DNA from 2 places in the Lysinibacillus sp. FSL W8-0992 genome. Region 2 is predicted to be linked to the other one. Evidence: riboswitches for the same ligand, from Rfam matches in the RefSeq annotation. Region 2 holds a riboswitch; the other holds the start of a gene.
The links. Region 2 has a riboswitch for FMN ahead of ribE (riboflavin synthase). Riboswitches for the same ligand answer to the same signal wherever they lie in the genome.
Positions count from the first base shown of each region.

Region 1: another riboswitch for FMN. It lies ahead of NSQ74_RS19430 (ECF transporter S component); the one in region 2 lies ahead of ribE (riboflavin synthase).

Region 1 covers NZ_JBBOZQ010000001.1:3,866,306-3,872,499, forward strand. Annotated here, with positions in the region: gene NSQ74_RS19415 (methyl-accepting chemotaxis protein) at 1-731, shown strand, start outside; gene NSQ74_RS19420 (STAS domain-containing protein) at 765-1,151, shown strand; gene NSQ74_RS19425 (sodium-dependent transporter) at 1,312-2,658, opposite strand; gene NSQ74_RS19430 (ECF transporter S component) at 2,806-3,393, opposite strand; FMN riboswitch at 3,621-3,817, opposite strand; gene NSQ74_RS19435 (RNA polymerase subunit sigma) at 4,134-5,432, opposite strand; gene sigX (RNA polymerase sigma factor SigX) at 5,429-5,962, opposite strand; gene NSQ74_RS19445 (ATP-binding protein) at 6,146-6,194, opposite strand, start outside.
Region 2 covers NZ_JBBOZQ010000001.1:3,552,108-3,558,301, reverse strand. Annotated here, with positions in the region: gene uvrA (excinuclease ABC subunit UvrA) at 1-2,446, shown strand, start outside; FMN riboswitch at 2,778-2,903, shown strand; FMN riboswitch at 3,025-3,150, shown strand; gene ribE (riboflavin synthase) at 3,309-3,947, shown strand; gene ribB (3,4-dihydroxy-2-butanone-4-phosphate synthase) at 4,005-4,634, shown strand; gene ribH (6,7-dimethyl-8-ribityllumazine synthase) at 4,652-5,119, shown strand; gene NSQ74_RS17875 (spore germination protein) at 5,255-6,194, shown strand, end outside.

The DNA.
Region 1 (6,194 bases), 310 kb from region 2:
CCAATAGTTTAGAAAAAGCAGAAGCAACTTTAAATAGAGCAATTCAATCTACCTATATCGCCCACAAAGGAGAAGATGCTATTAGTGAAGCAATTAAACATTTAAATACAGTCACTCATACGGTTTCTTATGCAACCGATTCGATTCAAAAACTAGGCAAACGTTCCGAAGAAATAGGTGGAATTATTACTGTCATAACGGGTATTGCGGAGCAAACAAATTTATTAGCTTTAAACGCGGCCATCGAAGCTGCTCGAGCCGGAGATCAAGGAAAGGGCTTTGCTGTAGTCGCATCAGAAGTTCGTCAGCTTGCTGAGCAGTCAAGTTTGGCTTCTGGTCAAATTACAGATTTAATTAAAAACATACAAGCCGAAACTGCTGTGACCGTCCGAACTATGGAAAGTAATTTACTAGCAGTAGAAGAACAGGTGAACATCATTAGTAAAGGCGGACATGCCTTACAAGAAATCGTTGAACATGTTGTTGAAACAGAACAAGGTGTGAAACAAATGAAATCTGCATTCACGCATGTCAATGACAATTCATTAGGTGTTCAACAGGCAATACATGATATCTCACGCATTCTAGAAGATTCTGCGGCAGCTTCCGAAGAAATGGCAGCTACGTCTGAAGAACAACATGCAACTGTAGCTGAGATTTCACATAAATCAGAGGAGTTAGCGGAAATTTCTACTAAACTACAAAACGAAGTAAATAAATTTAAATTTTAATCTTTTAACTAAATGACACGGAGGAGCACTGAAATGAGTAAGAATAACATGATAAATATTGATTCAAAGACTGATTATATTTCAATCGCCTTTACAGGGAATTTAGAATATGGATTAATCGATGAGTTAAAAGAGGAGCTACATGCTATTAGTTTAGATACAAAGCATGGCTATGTAATTGATATGCAAAGGGTAACGAATATTGATAGTACTGGTTTTGGTATGATTATTAATTTCGCAAAGAAAGTTACGATTGCCGAAAAGAAAATCGCCATCATTGTGACAGATGATTTTATTCGTAAACTGTTCGCGATCTCACAATGTGACAAAGTATTCCCCATTGCAAAAAGTGAACTGCAAGCGCAGCAAATGATTAAAGAAAAAAACTGGTTAGGTGAGCTTGCCCTAAGTGAATATTAAGTGCCAGGCACTCACACAATTTTGAATTCTCCCAGAAGTAAAAATCTACCTAGCCTGCTGTGAGAACGTATAAACGAAGCCGCAACAATCGCGCGATAGCGAGTGTTGCGGCTTATATTGTGTCTGCAAGTGCCAGGCACTCAAACAATTTCATTCAATATTATTTTTGTAAAAGCATATTTAATAAAACAACGATAATAACGATCGGAACGACTACTAACATTAGCACGCGATAAGTCTTATAAAATCCCTGCCCCATTTGACTTCCCATGAGCAATTCCTTCTTCACAAAGCTTTTATCTACTACATAGGCAATAAAGATCGCAATCAATAAATTGCCCAATGGTAGCATTAAATTGGACACTAAATAATCAGTAGCATCAAAAATCGACTTTCCGAAAATGGATACATCCGCTAATAAGCTAGATGATAATGCCGATGGAATGGAAGCAATAAAAACAACAACTCCTAGCAACATCGTTAAGGCTGAACGTGACATATGCCACTTCTCCATAAATGCTGCAACAATGATTTCATATAAACTAAATGATGACGTTAACGTCGCAAATAAAAATAGTAATAAAAACAGCGCTAAAAATAGTTCACCAAAAGGCATTTGACTAAATGCTGTCGGTAGCACCATAAATAATAAGCCAGGCCCAGCTTGTGGCTCTAAATCAAAGGCAAACACTACAGGGAAAATAGCTAGTCCTGCTAAAAATGACACGAGCACAGTCAGTAAAACTACTGAGCCAGCAGAGTTTGGTAAACTAACATCCTTTTTCAAATACGAACTATATGTAACCAAACAAGAGAACCCTACTGCCAAACCGAAGAATGACTGCCCTAACGCCTCTAATAACGCTTTACCCGTTATATTTGAAAAGTCTGGCCATAAGAAGAATTTCACACCTTCCATTGCCCCATCTAATGTTAACGCACGAACAACAAGAACAATAAACATAACAAATAATAATGGCATCATCCACTTATTTGCTTTTTCAATGCCGTTTTGTACACCTAGTGAAATGACAAGTACATTTGCCAGTGTAAATAACGCTAAACCTAGTAACGTAATCCACGGAGTACTAATAATTTTTCCAAATAACTCACTGGGATTAACCGTTGAATCAATAACAGCCCCAGATACACCTAGGCCACTATAAATAAATATCCAGCCCCCTACAACACTGTAAAAGGTTAATAATAGAAAACAGCCAAGTACACCCATGCGTCCAACCCAAGCCCAAGCAGGTTTCGTTGGAACAACCTTTTTATAGGCTGTTATCGCCTCTGATTGCGTACCACGCCCTAAAATATACTCGGATAATAACATCGGTAGGCCAATCAACAAAGTGAACACCACAAATATAAGGAAAAATGCGCCGCCACCACTTTGCCCTGTGACATATGGTAGCTTCCATATTGCCCCTAGTCCAATCGCAGCACCCGCCGATGCTAAAATAAACCCTAACTTACCGGACCATTGTCCATTGTTTTCACTCATCTCTTCAATCTCCTCAAATCTAACTAATCTCACATTAATTGTACATTAAAATAGTAATTTAGACTAGTCAATTCCTGAAGATTCCAGTATGCTATTAGATCTATACACAAAAAACCCCGAGTAAGAATAAACTCGAGGCTTAATTTATTATTTTGATAAATACATTGTACGTTGTTGTTCAATCCATCTACGCATCGTTGTGAACAGTAACACCATGATAGCTGTTAATAGAACACCTTTTACGATATTAAATGGCAAAATACCTGCAATAATCATTTTATATAATGAATCGCCAACTACTGGCTCCATACCTAAGAAATAAGTGTACATCGGTAAAAATACTGCGTAATTTAAAAAGCTCATTCCTACTGCCATAACGATTGTTCCTGTTGCCAAACCTCCGACAAGACCCGCAATTGTTTTAAAACGGTTAAAAACAAATGATACTGGTAAAATAAATAATATACCTGTCACAAAGTTTGCAATATGTCCAACCGGAACCCCTGTAGGCGTACCCGAGAAAATCCAATCCAGTATATTTTTAAATAGTTCTACTAAAATACCCGCAACTGGACCCATTGTGATAGCTGCAAGTAAAGCTGGCATATCACTGAAATCCACCTCTAAAAATGCTGGGAACGGCGGAATCGGGAAATTAAAAAGCATTAATAAAAACGAAATACTACTTAGCATACCAATCGTAATAAACGATTGCAGTTTGATATTTTTCTTCATTGAAAACTCTCTCCTCTTTGCTGATTCAATCTTGCAAGAAGAAAGGTTACGACGTAATCGATTGTTTTTTCACGAAAAAACCCTTATGCACATCAGCATAAGGGAGAAAAGGCATGATTAAATAACGCCATTACTAGCTATTTTTTGTGCATACAGTGTAATTAGTAGACACACTGAAAAAAACGCTCGCACATAGCTTAATTCGTAACAACGAATGACGATCGTACCTTCATCTTCTCCCATCCAGACTATACTGTCGGCCTTGGAATCGCACCAAGTCAGCCATGCAAAAAAATCTTTGCACAGGTCGCGGGCTGAAGAGCCATTTAGTAAATCATGCGAGCTAATGTAGTTTAGTACAACACTAGCGATTTACAACTCTATTACCGCCGGTCGGGATTTTCACCCTGCCCCGAAGATGAATCAATATTATTTTATAAATTAACTATAATGTTTTATTACATAAAAGTAAATACTTCTGCTTAAAAAATTCCGATTAAATTTGTATGTTTTAATGAATGCTTCTATAAAAGGGCCATTTGATTTTCGAGTTCAGGTAATTCGAATTCAGCCATGAACGACGAATTCCGCGTTTTAGCACTGGGATTCCGCGTTTCAGAGCCTGAATTCCGCGCTTCAACAGCCGGATTCCGCGTTTCAGCACCCGATTTCCGCGTTTTCCCCATCAGACAACTCATACAAAAAACAGCTACCTCATAAAAGATAGCTGTTTTTCTTTGTTACTGCATTGTTTGTTTATTTGCACCTACAGGTATCGGTAAAAAATTTGTTAAATCAAAGCCTTCCCAACTATCCTGTACGACGTTATCTAAGCGTAGCTTTTTATCAAAGCTTGAAGCTGTCAGCATCATGGCCTCGATTAATTGCGTTGCCCGCACAGCATCCATTGTCATCAAATCCAGCGGTGCGTCAAAGGTGATGACAACACCACCATCTTCTTCTTTCACTGTGTACGTTACATTTTCAGGGATGACAGGTACATAAATATCATCTTTTTTATCACGCATGGCGATAAGTGCCTCTGTAACAGTAGGATATGTTTGGTGGAAGTCGGGCGATAAATATTCAGTACCATTTTCTTCTGTATATAAATAATAGTTGTAATGATTATCTTTCGTTAACTGTATAGGCTCACTTGGCTCACCAACCTGCGAAAATTCATAAGGAGAACCATCTGCATTTTTTAACGCAATCGCTTTATATTCAGAGTCGGAAAAAGTATCTTTTAACGAGCTTAAATATTTTGTTACAGAAGCTGAAGCTACATCGTAATCATTTTTTTTAGGTAAGACGTGAACTAGCGTCTCACCCTCTTCCTTCAACTCACCTTTGTATGGATGATAATTAGCAAAACCAAGTGCTTCCTCATCAATTTGTGGTGCGTATTTTTCATACATTTGTAGAGTTGTCGGCTTTTTCTTTCCAAAATCAGCCGTTAATTTTTCGTTCGGGATTACATAGGTCATTGGTATGCTATCAGCATTGCCACCTGGTAAGCCGATTCTAAATACTACTGCATTTGCTAAATCGTCTTCGTAAACTGATGTCCGAAGCGATAGCATTCGTGCATGTTCGGCACCGATATTCGCTTTCATCACACCATCTGCATTTTCATTTTCTTGTATAGCTCGATCCTCTTGCATCGTAGAAAAATTTTCAGGAGGGGCATTTGCCTCATCCTTAACTGGATTATTATTTGTTAAAAACACGTACCCTGCTATTGATAGTACAAAAACAGCTGCAATACTACTAAAAATAGGTAACTTACTCTTTTTACGCTTTTGCATCGGCTTGATGCTTTCATTCTCATGAGCAGCAATAGACCGCTCTTGCTCTTCAAGCACTTTTGAATCTATTGGTTGTTGCATTGCTTCTTGAAGATGTATATTATCTTGCAGACGTGAATCTGCTAGCAATCGTTTCAACACTTCTTCTTTCGAACGGTTATCAGTCAGCTTCGGGGCATTCTTCAACATTTGTTCTAGTTGTTCATCGTCGTCAAATTGTTTATGAGTCATTGCCTTTTCGCCTCCTGTTCCCTAACCTGTTGTAGCTGTTGCCTTAAAAATTTAATGGCTCGATGTTGCGTCGTCTTAACCTTTGCTTCTGTCCAATCAAGTATTTGCGCTGTTTCAGCAATCGATAAATCTTGGAAAAAGCGCATAATAATCACCATTTTTTGATCCCCTGTACAATTTTCAAGTGCAGACTCTATTTGCATTAATTCATCACTGGCCTGTAGCATATCTTCCGGTGATGGTGTGGTTGAATGTAGTTGTTCCGTTTCCCAGTCAAAAAAATCGAGCGAATGTTTTTTCCGCACTGCCTGCTTTCTAAAATGATCTATTGCGACATTTTTAGCAATAGCAAAAAGCCATGTTTTTTCACTGCTATTTCCTGCGAATTGTTCATACGATCGCAGAACACGAACGTACACCTCATGTGATAAATCCTCAGCAAGTGTACGATTTTTCACTAGATAAATAAGAAACTGGAACACGTCTTGATGGTATGAATCGTATAATCGATGGAACACGGAGTCATTCAAAGCACTCCACCCCCGTTCTCATAGTATTTGTCGTCTAACGCTCGCACAAGTTACATCTTAATTAATGATTTTTTGCTCAAAATTTCGCTATGTGCCATTCCCTGCACTAAAACTACATACAATCAGCTAACAGACTTTGGCATTAAGTTTTCGAATCAATGGGCTTCTAACGGACAATGTTAGTTAGTCGAAGGGTAAATAGAAAGTAAAGGTTGTTCCTTCTTTTAATACA
Region 2 (6,194 bases):
TTCCATACCGAAATATAAGCTAGTAGTACTGACTGGACCTTCTGGCTCAGGGAAATCAACGTTAGCTATGGATACACTTCAGCGGGAATGCCAGAGACAGTATTTAGATTCTATGGGAATGATGGCTAATACGATTAGCAAGCCAAAGGTTGAGTTTATTCGTGGGCTGTCACCGTCAATTAGCGTCGGGCAGCATGTGACAAATCGAAATCCACGTTCAACGGTAGGAACAGTAACAGAAATTTATAAGTATATCCGATTTATCTTTGCCAGACTTGGGGAACAAGTTTGTACTTCATGTAATATGAGTATTCCTGCTTCTTTTGAACCAACAGAAGCGTTCGTAGAAGAAGATGAAGAAATAGACAATCAAATAATTAGTTGTCCTAATTGTCATGAACAGCAAGCGAAATTAGGCATGCTACATTTTTCTTTTAACAAGCCTGAAGGTGCTTGTGAAACTTGTAGTGGCCTTGGTCATGTGGCGAGTATAAATGAGGCGATGGTGTTTAATCCTGAGCTCAGCTTACGAGACGGTGGCGTAGCTTCACTAAAGGGGGTCCATCGTGACATTCAAATGCGTATTTTAGTGGCAGCAGGAAAGCATTATGGATTTGAATTTGATCTTGATCTACCATTAAAAGATTACGATGATGTTCAGCGAGATTTATTATATTATGGCGTCGAGAGCGAGGAATTTAAACTTCACTATCCAAATAGTAAACCGGTCTCAGGAACAAAGTTTGAAGGAGTCATACCGAGCTTATGGAGACGATATAAGGAGAAAGAGGGAGAATCAGGGGCTAAAGAAAAAGAAGGAAGTTTCTTTCATGAACAACTTTGCCCAGATTGCCTTGGTGCACGCTTAAAGAAAGAAGTTCGTCAAGTTAAGGTAGCGGATGCAACAATTTCGGACGTATCTGAGTGGTCGCTTGAAGATGTATTCAAATGGACGAATAGCTTGCAGACGGCGTTACCTGAAGCAAGTCATCATTTATTGGTGCCTATTATCGAGGATATGTTAACAACACTTCAGCGGCTTATCGATGTTGGACTTGGTTACCTTTCATTGAACCGTCAGACGGTATCATTGTCTGGTGGGGAAACACAACGTCTACGACTTGCTACCATATTAGGTTCAGCTTTAACTGGCGTTCTGTATATTTTGGATGAACCGACAACCGGTCTTCATGCAAAGGATACAGCAGGTCTCATTCGAGTGCTTCAGGAATTACGTGATTTAGGTAATACTGTACTAGTTATCGAGCATGATGTTGAGATGATGCGAGCGGCAGATCATATCATTGATATCGGTCCTGGTGCGGGAATACATGGTGGTACTGTTGTAGGTGAAGGCAGTCTGGATGATTTAATGTCAAATGAGCAATCAGTGACTGGAGCTTATTTGGTAGAAGAATGCTCCCCTTCTCCTGTTCGAGTTCGTAGGGAGGGAAATGGACAGCATATCACGATTCAACAAGCAAAACTTCGAAATGTCGACATCCCTACTGCTTTTATTCCATTGGGGTGTCTTGTGTCAGTAACAGGCGTTTCAGGTTCAGGGAAATCTACGCTTGTTTTTGACATTCTTGCACAAGGAAAATCGAAAAACCTTGCCCAAATAGGATGTAAGGAAATTAGTGGGTTAGAGCATATCGAAAATATCGTTATCTTTGACCAATCGCCAATGGGAAGAGTACAGCGTTCTAATGTCGCTACTTATACGGATGTCTTTACTCACCTCCGCAAATTGTTTGCAGGATTGCCAGAAGCAAAAGAAAGAGAATTAACTTCAAAGCATTTCTCATTTAACTCTGCGGGTGGACGATGTGAAACATGCCAAGGTTTAGGGGTATTATCAGTAGATATGGATTTCCTAGCAGATATAGAAGTGACATGTACAAACTGCAAAGGGAAAAGATTTACTGACGAAGTGTTGCAAGTTAAATATGAAGGATACTCCATTTCAGATTTGCTAAATATGTCTGTGGAGGAGAGCTTACCAATTTTGAAATCGGAAACAAAGATTTCTCGCATGATTGAAATGCTATGTGAGGTTGGGTTGGGTTATCTTCAATGGGGGCAATCGGTCAAAACTTTATCTGGCGGTGAAGGACAGCGTATTAGGCTGGCAAACGAATTAAGTAAAGCATCCAAAAACCACACGCTTTATTTATTGGACGAACCTACGACAGGTCTTCATCCATCTGATATTAAATTGTTACATGCTTTATTAAACAGACTTGTCTGTGCCGGAAATACCATTATCGTCGTCGAACATAGTCTGGAATTAATCCGTGAATCTGACTGGGTTATCGATATTGGACCTGAAGGAGGAGCCGCAGGTGGTAAGCTTGTAGCTGAAGGAACGCCAGAGCAAGTGGCAAAAGTATCGGATTCCTATACGGGGATGTTTCTGAAAGAAGTACTCGCCGAAGCGTTCTAATTACATTTAACAAACGGTACTTTAGGGAAATACCAAAAAATAGAAAATTAAAAAGAATACGCTCTTTTAGTTAAGATGAAGGTTACTGTACATCTTTCTACTAAAAGAGCGTATTTATTTATGAACCCTTCAAAAGTTCATGCAAACGTTTCTATTTTAAATTATCCCCAAAGTCACTTGCTCCTTATTCATACGCTCAATTATTAGCTGGTTGCTTTAATTTGCACATGTGGATTGTGCCAAGGCAATTAAACTGCACAAAATAGCCATTAAAAAATTTTAAGTGGATAATGTATTAAAATAATGTTATCGTATGAAGTAACTAAATAAACATATCCTTCAGGGTAGGGTGAAATTCCCAATCGGCGGTGATGAAGTAATTCAAAGTCCGTGAGCGCAAGCTGATTTGGTGCAAATCCAAAACCGACAGTTACAGTCTGGATGGGAGAAGGGTAGATGTGTAAGCTTTTTAAATTCATATGACTTTAAAAGGTCTATTTGGCTACGCTTATATTCAAAACTACTTCCCATCGCCTTCGTTGGGGAGTTTTTTTATTAAGTTAAAAATTTAATAGGTATCTGTTCTTCGGGGTAGGGTGAAATTCCCAATCGGCGGTGATGAAGCAATTCAAAGTCCGTGAGCGCAAGCTGATTTGGTGCAAATCCAAAACCGACAGTTATAGTCTGGATGGGAGAAGAACGATGAGATGGTAGCCTTTGGAAAATTTATTTCCATTAGGTTTATTTAGTGACGTCTTATGAATTAGAACTCCCAAACCTCATTTTTATATGGGGTTTTTTGTTTGTCTCGTTTAAGCAATTACAGGTCAAAATTTAAAAAGTAGAAAGTAGGTGGAAAAATGTGTTTACAGGTATTATTGAGGATGTTGGTACAGTAAAAACCTTGCAAAACGATAGACAAAGTATGAAAATAACTGTTATTTCGCCAAAGATAGTATCGGACGTGCAGCTAGGAGATAGTATAGCTGTCAATGGCGTGTGTTTGACAGTAACACAATATAATGAGCAGGAACTGACAATGGACGTAATGCCTGAAACAGTGAAAGCGACAAATTTGCAGCAACTCACGGTTGGTAATGCAGTAAATTTAGAGCGTGCAATGCCTGCGAATGGACGTTTTGGTGGTCATTTTGTTTCAGGGCATGTTGATGGAGTGGGAAAAATATTACGCAAACGTCCAATGGCCAATGCAGTATACATCGATATAGAACTTTCAGAGGAGTTAACTTGCTATTGTATTCCTAAAGGTTCAATCACAATTGATGGAACGAGTTTAACGCTCTTCCATGTGGCAAAAAACAGCGTCACCGTATCGCTTATTCCACACACATATAAGGAAACCGTATTAGGGACAAAAAATGTTGGATCACCAGTCAATATTGAGACCGATTTAGTTGGTAAATACATTATGCACCAGCTACAGCGTGGTCAGCAATCACCGACCATTACAAAAGATTACTTAGCGAAGCATGGGTTTTAACCTGTCTTTGAAAGTAAAGAACGTACAGTAAATTAAAGTTTATTAGGAGGTGGCAATTTGCTACATTCAATTGAAGAAGCAATTGCAGATTTAAAACAAGGCAAAATGATTGTTGTCGTGGATGATGAAGATCGTGAAAATGAAGGGGATTTACTTGCCCTTGCAGAGTTCATGTCACCAGAAACGATAAACTTTATGGCCACATATGGAAGAGGGCTTATTTGTACGCCGATTTCACAGGAGCTTGCACAACAATTAGCGTTGCATCCAATGGTCATAAATAATACAGATCATCACCAAACGGCATTTACTGTAAGTATTGATTACAAAGATACAAAAACAGGCATTAGCGCCTTTGAACGTGCGTTGACAATTCGAAAAATGCTAGAGTCACAAGCGCAAGCAACTGATTTTCGTAGACCTGGGCATGTATTTCCCCTTATAGCAAAGGAAAATGGTGTTTTAGAACGTAGAGGGCATACGGAGGCAACTATCGATTTAGCAAGGCTTTGCCGAAGCATACAAGCTGGTGTTATTTGTGAAATCATGGGGGATGATGGTGAAATGCTTCGCTTTGATGACTTAGTCAAATATGCGGAAAAACACAAATTAAAAATGATTTCGATTGATGCATTAGCAGCCTATCGTCGTCAACAAATACAAGGAAAAAATTCACTTACAGTGTAAAAGAGGAGAATCAATTTATGGGAAAAACATTTGAAGCACAATTAATTGGCAATGATTTAAAAATAGCGGTAGTAGTTGGTCGATTTAATGAATTTATTACTAGTAAATTATTAAGCGGTGCAATGGATGGGCTAAAACGTCATGGTGTAGACGAGGATTTAATTGATGTTGCGTGGGTACCAGGTGCATTTGAAATTCCATTTATTGCAAAACAGCTAGCGGAAACAAAAAAATATGATGCCATTATTGGTCTTGGCACAGTTATTCGTGGCTCTACAACACATTATGATTATGTTTGTAACGAATCAGCAAAAGGCATAGCTAACGTTTCTCTTACAACTAACATACCAGTTATTTTTGGTGTTGTCACAACTGAAAATATTGAGCAGGCAATTGAACGCGCTGGGACAAAATCTGGTAATAAAGGTTATGACGCAGCAATATCAGCTATTGAAATGGCGAATTTACAGAAAATGATTGGCTAAATTTCAATGACATAATGTATAGGTGAAAAGGATAACTGCATAATTTGCTGGACATTGGGAAAAATATTGTATGTGTATTTTAATACAATAATTTATTTGAATCGAGTTCAGTAGGAGATGAGGAATATTCAATCAATGAATCAAAATATCGAATTGAAAACGTTGAAAGAACTATTTCAACGCTCTGCTGACGTAATATTTCAATCTTATACCTTTCAACAGCATAATGTTCATTTTATTACATGTGAATCAATGTTCGATCAGTTATTATTGAATAAGGTCATTATAAATCGAGTCCAATCTTTGTGCGAAAATGTTTCAACACCATTATTAGCAGAGCAAATAATAAATGAATTACACATTCCAAATCTTCAAAAAATAACGAATTTAGAAGAGGCTACTACACGTGTATATACAGGATATGCTTTGCTGTACTTTGAAAAGGAGAAAATTTTATTCTCAAGTAAAATTTCAAATAAGCCGAATCGAAATCCTGAAGAAACAAAAAATGAACTGGTAATTAAAGGACCGAGAGATGATTTTATAGAAGATGTCTTTATTAACATTGCTCTAATTCGCAAGCGACTACCAACTAATTCATTGAGTGTAGAAACAATGGAAATTGGTAGGCGTTCTAAAACAACTGTAGCCGTTCTTTATATGGAGGATATTGCCAATAAAACGATGGTGGATGAAGTGAAAACGCAATTACGTAAAGTTGATACAGATGTCGTGATTAATGGCGATATATTGATGGATGGGGTGGGCAAAACATCTAAAATTCTTCCCCTACATGATTATACAGGTCGCCCAGATTTTGCAGTACAAACGTTAAGTAGAGGACGCATTCTTATTTTAGTTGATGGAGTGTCCTATGTCATCATTACACCACCTAATATCTTTTTACTCTTTAAATCAGGTGAAGACAATGATTATCCAGCTATTGTAGGTTCTATAGAACGACTGCTACGAATCGTAGGCATATTAATAAGTATGCTTGCACCAGGTTTTTGGCTTGCCTTATCGACCTATCATCAAGAACAAATGCCAATTCTACTTTTAGCAACAGTTGTAC